DNA from 4 places in the Staphylococcus haemolyticus genome. Region 3 is predicted to be linked to each of the others. Evidence: riboswitches for the same ligand, from Rfam matches in the RefSeq annotation. Region 3 holds a riboswitch; each other region holds the start of a gene.

What was found. Region 3 has a riboswitch for thiamine pyrophosphate ahead of EQ029_RS08820 (ECF transporter S component). Riboswitches for the same ligand answer to the same signal wherever they lie in the genome.
Positions count from the first base shown of each region.
Region 1: linked by a shared signal. The riboswitch ahead of EQ029_RS00865 (ABC transporter substrate-binding protein) and the one ahead of EQ029_RS08820 (ECF transporter S component) in region 3 are both predicted to bind thiamine pyrophosphate.
Region 2: linked by a shared signal. The riboswitch ahead of tenA (thiaminase II) and the one ahead of EQ029_RS08820 (ECF transporter S component) in region 3 are both predicted to bind thiamine pyrophosphate.
Region 4: linked by a shared signal. The riboswitch ahead of EQ029_RS02315 (thiamine phosphate synthase) and the one ahead of EQ029_RS08820 (ECF transporter S component) in region 3 are both predicted to bind thiamine pyrophosphate.

Region 1 covers NZ_CP035291.1:191,062-194,268, reverse strand. The annotation lists gene EQ029_RS00880 (MerR family transcriptional regulator) at 1-266, opposite strand, end outside; gene EQ029_RS00875 (CPBP family intramembrane glutamic endopeptidase) at 343-1,179, opposite strand; gene EQ029_RS00870 (helix-turn-helix domain-containing protein) at 1,216-1,554, opposite strand; TPP riboswitch at 1,734-1,837, shown strand; gene EQ029_RS00865 (ABC transporter substrate-binding protein) at 1,896-2,807, shown strand; gene EQ029_RS00860 (choice-of-anchor I family protein) at 2,859-3,207, opposite strand, start outside.
Region 2 covers NZ_CP035291.1:871,846-875,052, forward strand. The annotation lists gene EQ029_RS04145 (single-stranded DNA-binding protein) at 106-504, shown strand; gene EQ029_RS04150 (transglycosylase family protein) at 843-1,550, shown strand; TPP riboswitch at 1,661-1,763, shown strand; gene tenA (thiaminase II) at 1,839-2,528, shown strand; gene thiD (bifunctional hydroxymethylpyrimidine kinase/phosphomethylpyrimidine kinase) at 2,521-3,207, shown strand, end outside.
Region 3 covers NZ_CP035291.1:1,824,628-1,827,834, reverse strand. The annotation lists gene EQ029_RS08825 (ABC transporter ATP-binding protein) at 1-1,325, opposite strand, end outside; gene EQ029_RS08820 (ECF transporter S component) at 1,338-1,913, opposite strand; TPP riboswitch at 2,000-2,099, opposite strand; gene graF (glycopeptide resistance-associated protein GraF) at 2,389-2,508, opposite strand; gene auxA (lipoteichoic acid stability factor AuxA) at 2,658-3,207, shown strand, end outside.
Region 4 covers NZ_CP035291.1:511,122-514,328, forward strand. The annotation lists gene thiS (sulfur carrier protein ThiS) at 1-195, opposite strand, end outside; gene thiO (glycine oxidase ThiO) at 179-1,294, opposite strand; gene EQ029_RS02315 (thiamine phosphate synthase) at 1,287-1,877, opposite strand; TPP riboswitch at 1,941-2,050, opposite strand; gene EQ029_RS02320 (pyruvate MFS transporter) at 2,390-3,207, shown strand, end outside.

The DNA of each region.
Region 1 (3,207 bases), 880 kb from region 3:
ATAATTCGATCTAAGTACTTAGTAGATTGGATGTTACACTCTTTTGAAGTAGGCTTGTTAAATAAATTTACAATATACTTTATTTCTTCTAGGCTTAAGTTTAATCGTTTCAAATCTTTGATAAGTTTCAATGTTGTATAGACAGTCTGATTAAATTCCCTATAATTATTTTGATTTCTAGAAATGTTAATCAAGCCTTTTTCTTCATAATAACGAATCATTGATTTAGATATATTAAGCTTTTTGGAAACTTCATCTATTTGCATTTTTTCATCCCCTTCCTATGTTATTTAAAAGTTATCATTAAACTATACTTGAAGGTCAATAAAAAAAGAGACTAAATTAGTCTCTCAAATTAATTCTCTGCACACTTTTCATTGCAACTAAAATTATTGCTATTACGAATAATACTATTGCTATGAGTGAAGATGTATTACCGTATGCGCCACCGGTTAGGAGTATGTTTTTAACTTTAATAATATATTGAATTACGCCGTAGTCATCGTTATGCGTTGCGATATGGACAAAGTCTGACAGGTTCCAGCACATATGCATAAAAACACTTGGCCAAATTGAGTTAAATTTATACGCCGTCATACCGTACAATATACCAGCGACCGTGCCACTTACGACTAATAATATTAGACTAACACCAGACATCCCTCCATTAAACAAATGGACTAAAGCGAATAATACTGATGTAACAATGATGGCAAAGGTAATATTCTCTTTCTTTTCAATGTAGCCCATTAATAAGCCTCGTACTGTTAATTCTTCAGCTATAGGTGCACATACTCCACCTAAAACAATAATTTCAAATAACATTTCTAAATATTCTATTACAGTATCAGCTTTCGTTATTTCAAAATGACCTGGAATAAAGACACAATAAATGATGATATTTATAATCGGAATCAGTAAGCCAACTGATAGATAACTTAGACTAAACTTAAGTGTGTTAATACGATAGTCACTTAATTTCTCTTTAAATCCTTTATTAATTAAAAGTTTAATGAATAAAAAGGTAAGTCCCACATAGGTGATACCATGTAAGATTGTTTCAAAAGATTTCAAATCTAACAAATGCCATAGTAAAGCAATATTTTGCGCAATGACTGTTAATACAAACGTCAAAATAATGACACCAATCATTTTTAAATACTTAATTATTAAGCTCATCATGTACCTCCCAAGTTGAGTTAGGAGACCTCACTATTAACTTGTAAAGATTTGTGTTATTGTACCGCACACGATAACTACCAAAATTAATACGAACCACCACTTTTGAGATAAGAAATCCCAAAAATTTAAATGTTCAGGATATGATTGTGATTCTTCTCTTTTATAAGGATGAGACGTTTGCCCTGTTAATAATTCGTCTGTGGAAATGTCAAAACGTTGCGCTAATTGCACAATCATTTGCGCATTCGGTTCAATCGTACCCTGTTCCCATTTGGAAACGGTTTGGCGTGTCGTGTGTAATTCAGTAGCTAATTGATCTTGAGTTAGATCATTCTCTTTACGATGTTTCCTAATCTGTTCAGCAAGTTTCATAGTTATGGTCACCTCTCTTCTAACTTAGCAAGTTCATTTGTCACTTTCCGCATACAAAATGGCGCGTTCCCTTTAATTTCGCTAACATTTTGTTTCCAAAACTTAGCATATCATGTTAACTATATTTTTATCAGTCAATTTTCTACTATACAAATTTATGCTATGTTATTAATAGATAAAAAAATCACTAGGGGTGCATTTAATATGCTGAGAGAAAGTAAAAAACTTTCAACCCTTGAACCTGTTGGTTAGTACCAGCGTAGGAAAGTGAAATACATATACTGCTATTTCTTTCAAATTCACTTTTTTACGAAAAAATTGTCTGTTGGAGGAATTTTTTTATGGAAAAATTAATTGTTGGTTTAGCATGGTTTTTAAACCCTGATCACTTACCTTTAATTTTAGGTATTGAAAAAGGCTGGTTTAAAGAAGAAGCGTTAGAAATTGAAATGATTGAACCAGAAAAACACTTCGATGCATTGGAAGAAATCGAAAATAATTCAATGGATATTGCAATTACTGAACCTATTCATTTAGTTGAAGATAAAGCAACTAATCAAAATGTGGTAGGTTTTGCCAGATATCTACACACTAATGGCGGTGTTATGTATAACAAAGATAAAGGAATAAAGACACCTAAAGATTTAGTTGGCAAACGTCTTCAATATCCTGGAGCCCCTGACCTAGGAGGTATTGCTATTGCCAAAACAATGATTGAAGCTAATGGTGTAACATACAAAGAGGGAGATATAACACCAGTTAATAATAATTTTTATCATACTGACGCACTATTAAATGATAAAGCAGATGCTGCCACACTTATATTTGAAAACTTTGAGATTCTCGAAGCAAAAAGTAAAGGTTTAAATGTAGATTATTTTGCATTAAAAGATTATAACGTGCCAGACTTTTGCCAGTTAATTTTTATTACAACTCCTAATAAATTAAAAGAGGATAAAGGAAAAATTAAAAAATTCCTTAAAGTCATTAAAAAAGCAATTCAATTTATTAATACTCATCTCGAAGAAGCAGTCGATGTTTATGCTAAATATACTCAAACGGATGTAAGTAATCAATTAAATAAAGACACAATCATTGCAACTACCAAATGTTTTACTAATGATTTATCTATGAGCCCAGAATTTTATGATGACTTACAATTATGGCTTAAGGAAAATGGCAAAATTGAAACAACTATAGATGCTAAAGAATACTTTAATAACCATTTATTATTTAACAGAACCTCTAAATAATAATGATAAGAGCACACTAAATTTCAGATTAGCGTGCTCTTAATTTATATATTATTTCTCAGATTTCGAAGTTTTGCGTTTTCTAATAAATGCTAACCCTAAACCACCAAGTAACACTGACCATAACGTTGTATTTGTTTCAGTTTGACCTGATTTTGGCAGTTCTTTTTTTACGTTATCAGACGAAGTATTTGCATGGTTTGACTTATCAGATACTACACTTCCATGGTTAGTTGTCACTGCGTGATGACTTGAAGATTTTGTGCTTACCACACTCAAGTTATGAGTGTTAGAATTTACTGTTAGCTTATCACGGCTTTCTTCTTGATGATTTGCATGGGCACTATGATTAATATTGTGTGAAGCACCTTTACTCTCTACTTCTTCATGTGATTGTGCA
Region 2 (3,207 bases), 950 kb from region 3:
TTAAATATATCAAACTTTGTGTATTAAGAGGAATAAAAATATTAAAAATAGAATTTTGACGCTTAAATTATAAATGAATAATATAGTTATAGAAGGAGGTGACACATGCTAAATAAAATTGTGATAGTAGGTCGATTGACCAAAAAGGCACAAATATTTGAAAACGAGGAGGTGAAAATAGCTACGTTCTGTGTTGCAACTGAACGTAATTATAAAGATGAAAATAATGAAATAGCTTGTGATTATATTTTTTGTAAGGCATTTGGTAAAACAGCAACAAATATAGAATCATATACAGACCAAGGCACTTTAGTTGGTATTACAGGACAAATGAGATCTCGTAAGTACGATAAAGATGGCCAAACGCACTTTGTGACTGAATTATATGTTGAAACAATTAAATTTATGTCCCCTAAATCTAAAAATGATAATATTCTTCCTAACACCTCATATGATGAAGACGCTTATTCCTTTGATCACCTTGAAGTGATTGATGTTAACTAATGTTCTAATAACTCCATCCCTTTTTACTATAAAAACTTCTTTTAATTATACTCATGGCCTCTCTTATATAAAGAATTTTATAAGGGAGGCTATTAAATTATCCATTTAATTATCTGAAAGATTTCATAAATATTACAAAGAAAAGATGTTTATTTACCTATTCAAAACTGTCATGATAGTTTGCAATTGAAATAATTATGGTTTTACTAATGTAATTTCTATGTAAAAAAGTCCTGTCTTTTTTTATTTCACTGTAACCTACTATGATTTTATGGATGTTAAAGTGTTACTTGTAAAATTAATTAAGACACAAACATTCTTAGGAGGATATATATATTATGAAAAAGACAATTATTGCTTCATCATTAGCAGTAGGTTTAGGAGTAGTTGCTGGCAACGCTGGACACGCAGATGCGAGCGAAGCTCAAGTAAATAAAGCAGAATTAGCTCAATTAGCTCAATCAAACGATCAATCATTAAATGATAGCCCTATCCAAGAAGGTGCTTACAATGTAACTTTTGATTATGAAGGTTTCACTTACCATTTTGAATCAGATGGTACTAATTGGAGCTGGAACTATGCACAATCAGGTCAAGCTTCTCAACAACAAGATGTAAGTGCACAAGCTTCAACTGTTTCTAATCAAACTTCAGCTGAACAAGTTGGTTCACAACAACAATCTAGTCAAGCTCAACCAACTCAAACTCAACAAGCACCTCAAACTGAACAAACACAACAACCACAAACTGAAGCTACAACTTCTAACTCAAGTTCTTCAAATAACAATGCTTCAAGTGGTTCTTCTGTAAATGTTAACAGTCATTTACAACAAATTGCACAACGTGAATCTGGTGGCGACATTACTGCTATCAACCCAAGTTCAGGTGCAGCAGGTAAATATCAATTCTTACAATCTACTTGGGATTCAGTAGCTCCTGATGAATATAAAGGTGTTTCACCAGCACAAGCTCCTGAAGACGTACAAGATGCTGCAGCAGTTAAATTATATAACACTGCAGGCGCTTCACAATGGGTAACTGCATAATATAGTAATTTAATTATTTTAAAGTAAGAGTGGAACAGTGAATTTTGTTCCACTCTTTTTTGTTTTGTTTGATAAAACGCAGTCATTTTGATATTGTTAAATTAATAAATTAATGCTACTAGGGGAGCCATAGTAAATGGCTGAGATGATTAATTCAGACCCTTATAACCTGATTTGGTTAGTACCAACGTAGGAAAGTAGTTATGTAAATGTTACGTTCTCTTTATTGAATGATAGCTACATTTCTACGTTGAAATGTAGCATTTTTTAATTTTAAGGAGGATTAATATGACATTTTCAACTGAGATTAAAGAGGCTGCGCAACCTATTATTGAAGAAATTTATAATGATGGTTTTATACAAGACCTATTAAAAGGGGATTTAGATGCTCAAGCAGTACGTCAATATTTAAGAGCAGATGCATCATATTTGAAAGAATTTACAAATTTATATGCACTTCTTATCCCAAAAGCGCCATCAATGAAGGATGTTAAATTTTTAGTTGAACAAATTGAATTTATGCTTGATGGTGAGGTTGAGGCACATGAAATCCTAGCAGATTATATCAACGAACCTTATGAAGAAATTGTTAAAGAAAAAGTATGGCCACCTAGTGGAGATCATTATATTAAACATATGTATTATCACGCATATGCACATGAAAATGCTGCGTATACTATAGCTGCAATGGCACCTTGTCCTTATGTATATGAAGTAGTAGCTAAAATGGCATTAGATGATCAAAATCTAAATAGAGATTCAGTAACATCGAAATGGTTTGATTTCTATAGCACAGAAATGCGACCATTAATCGAAGTATTTGACAATTTATTAGATGAATTAACAGCAAATTGTACAGAACAAGAGAAAAAAGATATTAAAGAAAGTTTCTTACAAAGTACTATACATGAACGTAATTTCTTTAATATGGCTTATATTAATGAACAGTGGAACTTCGGAGGCGACAAAAATGCATAAACCCAAAATTGCTTTAACAATTGCAGGAACTGATCCATCAGGTGGCGCTGGTGTAATGGCCGATTTAAAATCATTTCATGCCTGTGGCGTCTACGGTATGGCAGCGATTACAAGTATTGTTGCGCAAAACACGAAAGGCGTTCAACACATCCATAATCTTGAGATAAGTTGGGTACAAGAACAATTAGACAGTGTCTTTAATGATGAATTACCACATGCTATTAAGACAGGCATGATTGCAACTCATGAAACAATGGAGTTAATCCAACATTATTTGAAACAGCATTCAGATATTCCATACGTTATTGATCCAGTTATGCTTGCTAAAAGTGGTGATTCACTTATGGATGATGATACTAAGAAACATTTACAGAATACATTACTACCTTTAGCAGATGTCGTCACGCCTAATATTCCTGAAGCAGAGGAAATTACTGGTATCAAAATAGACACTGAAGAAAATATACGAAAAGCTGGTAACATATTTATTAACGAGATAGGTAGTAAAGGCGTCGTAATAAAAGGTGGGCATTCTGCTGATTTAAACAATGCCAAAGATTTCTTGTTTACTAAGGATGATGTATATACTTTTGAAGATCAACGCTTTGATACAAAACATACTCACGGCACCGGATGTACATTTTCAGCGGTAATTACTGCAGAACTTGCAAAAGGTAAA
Region 3 (3,207 bases):
ATTTCCGGGTCGTGTGTAACCATAATGATGGTTTGACCACTAGAGACGCTTTCTTGGAAAAGTTCAATCAATTGGAATGTATTGTGACTATCCAGTCCGAATGTTGGTTCATCTAGCAAGATGATGTCGGCTTTTGAACTTAGTGCAGTAGCTACGCTAAGACGTCGTTTCTGACCCATAGATAATTCAAATGGATGTTGGTTTTTAATAGCTTCTAAATGCAATAATTTTAAAAGTTTCATCGTTTCATTTTCAGCGATTGAAGGTTCTTGATGATTATAATGTATATATATTTCTTCATAAACTGAATTTGTTATAAATTGTAATTCAGGGTTTTGATAAACGAGATACATATGCTTGGCTGCATCTTTAATTTTCTTCAATATTGTATTCTTATAAGCCATCGTGCCTTCATATTTTATAAGTTGCATCATTGATTCTAACAGCGTTGTTTTACCTGTACCATTTTTCCCAGTTATCGTAATCCATTCTCCAGAATGAACATTTAATTCGGATGTCTGGAATAATTGTTTTTTACCACGAATAACTTGACCATTCTTAAAAGTAAATAATGTTTCAGCTTCATTAGATGGAAATGTAATCGGCTTTGGCGCATAATCCCAAGCATGAGGATGCCAAACGCCAAATTCAGTGAGTAAATGCTCACAGTTGTTTAATATGTAATCCGGTGTGCCATCTGCTATGATTTGCCCTTCATAATTCAATAAGATGACTCTATCGACATGCTCCCAAATATGTTCAACTTTGTGTTCGACAATAAGCACAGTTTGATCGGACCATAACTGAATAAGTCGTTGCCACAAATCAGCTGTAGCATCTACATCTAACATGGCAGTAGGCTCATCTAAGAAAAGCGTATTAGCTTCTTGTAAAATAGTTTCAACAATAGCGAGCTTTTGTTTCATGCCACCACTTAAATGATTGACAAAAGTATTGTCCGTAACATTTAAATCAACCGATGCTAAAGCATTCTCTATAAGTGCGTCCATTTCATTGTGTGGTACTTGCTTATTTTCTAGAACGAAAGCAAGTTCTTCATACACTTTAGGCATACAAAACTGCGTATCTGGATCTTGAAAAATGACGCCGGAGTGTGGGTCAATTTCAAGCTCATCATATTTCATCGGTAATTCAATTAGATTTGGAACGATACCACTTAAAACATTAAGCAATGTGCTCTTACCAGATCCAGAAGGACCTAGTAAAAGCACTTTTTCTTTATCTTTAATTTCAATATTTAAATTATCGAAGATTTTACGTTCGCCGTTAGGATATTTTAGACGTAAATTTTTCGCTTTTAACACTTTAATTTCCCCTTATAGGTTGTCGTAGTCTTTTTGAGATGCAGGGCGGAATAATTTCGTTACACCTGTTTGATCTAATGCTTTAACAATCAGATAAGATAATAAGCCTGCAATGACAATACCGCTAATAGAACGGAAGATAATGAATAAAAGAAGATTCCATCCTGCGACTTCAGCTAAATAACCGTAATAATAATCAACTGGAAATGAAATTAATGCAGTTGCTAATCCTGCTAATATAGCAACCATTAATGATCTAGATTTATATTTGAAAATAGCAAAAATAATTTCACAAGCTAAACCTTGAAGGATAGCATATACAATTGTAGGGATATCAAATTTACCCATAACAATTGTTTCACCAGCACCTGCGGCAAATTCTGCAATTAGTGCAATACCAGGTTTAGGAATTATTAAATACGCAACGATAGCTGCCATAAACCAAACGCCATAAGTTAATTGCTCAATGTGAACACCGGCAACTTGGGCCACATTATATGCAAACCACCATAAGTTATAAATAATAGCAAATACTACTGCAATCAGAACAGTTACTAATATTTCTGAAAGCTTTAAACCTTTTGACATGTTATTTCCTCCTAAAAAACGCACAACCATCCGTAGAAAGTTGTGCGTGAATTTAAATAAAATGCTATATGTATTTACCACAATTATTTATATTAGCAACACTTTCCTACGCTAGTTTTAACTAGTTCAGGTTCAAAGGGTTCGAGGTTAAACCTCATCTCAGTATACACACCCCTAGTGCATTTTATATTTAATTTATTTTAAATGTATGACTTTTAAGATTTAATGTCAAGATGATTTTGCTAAGTTACAAATAAAAAAGGGGATTTGATTTGGTTTTACTCTGAATACGCTATTCCCTAATACACTTAACTAGTGAAATCTCTAAAATGTTTAAACCTTGTATTAAAAATAAAAACTGAGAAAAGCTCGGAAAGAGCGTTCTCTCAGTTTTTAGTTAACTACTACTTTTTAGCAGTGTAGCGGTTAAATAGTATATTGTTCTCAACTCCTGCGAATTGAGATTTCTTAATAATTAATCTAAAGTGTCTTGAACATCTTTTTTAGTTTGTTCGATGTCATCAGTTTTTTCTTCTTTTTGTTCTTTTAATTTTTCTTCTACTTCTTTTGCTTTTTTAGCATCTTCGTTTGTCATAATTAACACTCCTTGATAGATTAATGATTACAATTTAAGTTTACCCACATAAAAGTAGGATAAACTTATATAGGTCTCGAGATGTATTTTATTGTTTAATAAAGACAAGATGAACATCTTACTATATAATGAATTTTGAGGTGAACAGTATGTCTTTTCTTAAGAAACACACCGAGATAATTTTTAGTTATATTATCGGTATCGTTTCACTCTTCACGGGTCTCATAATATTAATAAACTTACCTTTAATCAATCAATTAAAAGATAAAGAAAAAGTTGAGTTGAAAATTCATAATTTATGGGATTTTCTTAATGCATTCTTCAGTGAAATAATTAGAGTGATGAGTAGGTTCATAGGCAGCTTTCCTATTATTAGTGCAGTCATAATTATTCTGTTTGGTATTCTTGTAATGCTTATTGGATATGCATTATTTAGAACTACGAAATATGATTACGACATCTCAATTTTCTTTTTAATTATTGGGATTTTATACTTCCTCATTTCAATTACTTTAATGACTCAAGTGTACAGTTTTTGGGCAATTATCTTTATTATTCCTTTTATAATTCACACAGGCTACATTGTATATAAAGATGAACTTAATGTTGCTAATAGAAAAAGCCATTATCTATGGATTATCTTTTCATACGGAATAAGTTATTTAATTACTCAAATTTCTCTATACGGTAAAATTGATG
Region 4 (3,207 bases), 1.2 Mb from region 3:
GCCTCCAACAAATTCTAATAATTCTAATTGATCATCTTCACGTACTGTGTGTTGATGATAATCTTCTTGTTTAATTAATGTTTTATTATGTTCAACAATGACACGTTCTGGGTCTAATTCTAAAGAGACAAGCACTTGATGAATGGATTGCTCAGTATTGAACGTGAATGCATCGCCATTAATAATGCATTTCATGATTTAACCTCCTTGAGACATTGAAAGATTCATAGCGAGTTGGTTTGACTCCAGTTAATAGCCAGTTTGCGATGTCACGACCAATAACAGGGGACAATAAAATACCGTTCCGATAATGGCCGGTAATGACATATAAACCATCGTCAACCCGGTCCATAATTGGTAATTCGCCGTCCGTATATGGACGTACGCCAGACCACTGTTTAATGATATGTGCGTTTGCAAGTTCAGGTATACGTTCTGTCGCATAGTGTTTTAACCATGAGACGCCTTGTTCCGTATTACCCACAGAATAATTATCAAATTCGCTAGTAGCACCAATTAAGTAACGATTAGGCGCTTTCGGAACTATATAGCATCCATTAGTCATGAATACTGTTTGTTTTAAATTTAAATGGTCATGTTCCATGAGAAGAACTTCGCCCTTAACGCCGACAACCACACGAGGCAATTGATATTGTTTTAATAATTGAGATGACCATGCACCACTTGCCACTATGACTTTCTTCGCATATAAATCACCTTGAGATGAAACGATTTGATAGTAACCATTCTGCCGAATAATATCTGTTACATTTGTATTGAAGTAGCGCGAAATACGACGCTGTTGTAAGGATTTAAATAACGCTTTCGTATAATGATTTGCATTGATTTGTCCATCATTTGGAATGTAGATTGCCATTTCAGATGCAGTGACATTTCCTTCAGTTAAATCTGCTAGTTCATCCTCTGAAAGTTCAACCACATCGTTATCGAGTGCATGTAAAAATTGAAATTGTGAACGTAAATGCGCCACATCATCAATTTGATTTGCGATTTTAATCAATCCTGATGCTTGATATTGAATATCTATTCCAGTTTCATCTTGGAGTGTTTCGCATAATTCAGGAAAACATTCACGTGACTCTAGAGCGAGACGAAATAAGTCGCTGTCTTCTGTAAATTCATTTTGTGCACCTAACATGCCTCCAGCTTTATATGAAGCATGTTTACCAGGTATATCACGGTCGACAATTGCAATGTCGAGTTGCGTATGACTGAGGTGTCTCGCAATGGACATTCCGATAATACCAGAACCAACAATAAGTACGTCATGCATCTTTCAACCACTCCTTTCGTAAATGTTGAATTTGTTGTAAAGATGCGCTCATAAAATAAGAAATTGCACAAATTCCTGCAAAGCCATTTGGAAGCCGTTGTATCGTATCTTCAGTAATACCTCCTATGGCATAGACTGGAATCGGAACTTGTAACACGGCTTTGATTTCAGACATTGATCTAGGTTGCTGATTTGGCTTAGAAGCCGTGGTAAATATATGACCATAAAAGACATAATCTAATTGATGTTGATAAGCTTGTTTCACCGAGTTAATAGTATGTGTCGACATGCTTACTTCAACATCAGGATGTTGCGCTTTATAATCAAACGCTAGTGTGTCCATTTCTCGACAGTGCAAGCGTTTAAGTGTCAAGGATTCTAATAAGTCAACATCGCTATGGATAATAATTTTGTCTTTAGGGAAACCAGCAGCGATTAATTTTTCTAAAAAGGAAAATAAATCATCACTAGACATAGGCGTACGAAATAGTAAACCATCGATGCCTTTACTAATTTCAATGAAGTGTTGTAAGTCTGCTTCTGTTAAATGTTTATAAGTTGTTATCGCAATAAAGATGTCTATCACCCCTAATAAATGAAAAAACGCTATCTCCTTCGTAGGAAATAGCGTTAGTCTCTATGTAACGATATGTGTAAGCCACTTTCCTACGCCAGTACAAACTGGATCAGGTTCCAGGAATTATAAAGTTCTTTCTTTACTCTCAGCCTTAAACAAAGGCACTTCCAGTGGATAAATTATCTATTTAATTTTAAATAATAATAAGTCGCGTTTCATTTCAAGTTCATTCTACAATTTTTTTAAATGGAGTTCAAATTTTAATGAATATTGAGATTGCAAAGCGTAAATACGAATTTAGTGAATAAAGTAACCAACGATGTACAATTTAATAAAAGAACTTTTAAATAAGATATTGAAAACGATTTCAAAAACTGGTAATATTATTAAAAATAAATGCTGAAACCTTATGATGGTAAGGGTTTTAAGGGAGTTATTTTTACAAATAGGGAGTCTCGTGATTATATTAGACAATATATTTAGAATCAACAAATTAAAGGAAGTAGGAAAAAGAGGATATGGTACAAAGACAAAAGAAAAGTAGTATTCGTTGGTTTTTCGCATTAGCATTTTTTATCATAGGTGTTATTGCCTACATGGATAGATCTAACATCTCATATATTGCCCCACAAATGATGGAAGATTTACATATGACAAAGCAACAATTTGGTCTGTTAGCTTCATTCTTCTCATTAGGTTACGCGTTAATGCAAGTACCTTCTGGTATGCTAGCTGAGAAATTTGGACCTCGTAAGATGATTACAATCGCTTTAGTATGGTGGAGTGCTTTCACTATCTTTACAGGTATGATTAAACATCACGGTTTATTATATTTAGTACGTTTCTTATTCGGTATTGGTGAAGCGCCAATGTATCCATCAAACGCTGTGTTTAATGCAAACTGGTTCTCTAAAGATGAGAAAGGTAGAGCATCTAGTATGTTACTCGCTGGTTCTTATTTTGGACCTGTATTAGCGCCTGTGATTACTATTGCTATTGTAAATGCATTTAATTGGCAAGCTGTATTTTACATTTTCGGTGCTGTAGGTATTTTAATTGCAATATTATGGGGAATCATTGCGAAAGACTTACCAGAGCAACACCGTATGGTTAATGACGCTGAGAAACATTTCATTATGGAGAATCGTGACCTTGTTCAAACAAGTAAATCACTACCACCTTGGAATCAATTCTTCCGTCGTGTAAGTTTCTATGCGATTGCAGGTCAATACTTTGTAGTACAATTCGTTATTTCATTATTCTTAATTTGGTTACCAACTTATTTAACTGAGCAATATCATGTTGAATTTAAAGACATGACAATTAGTTCATTACC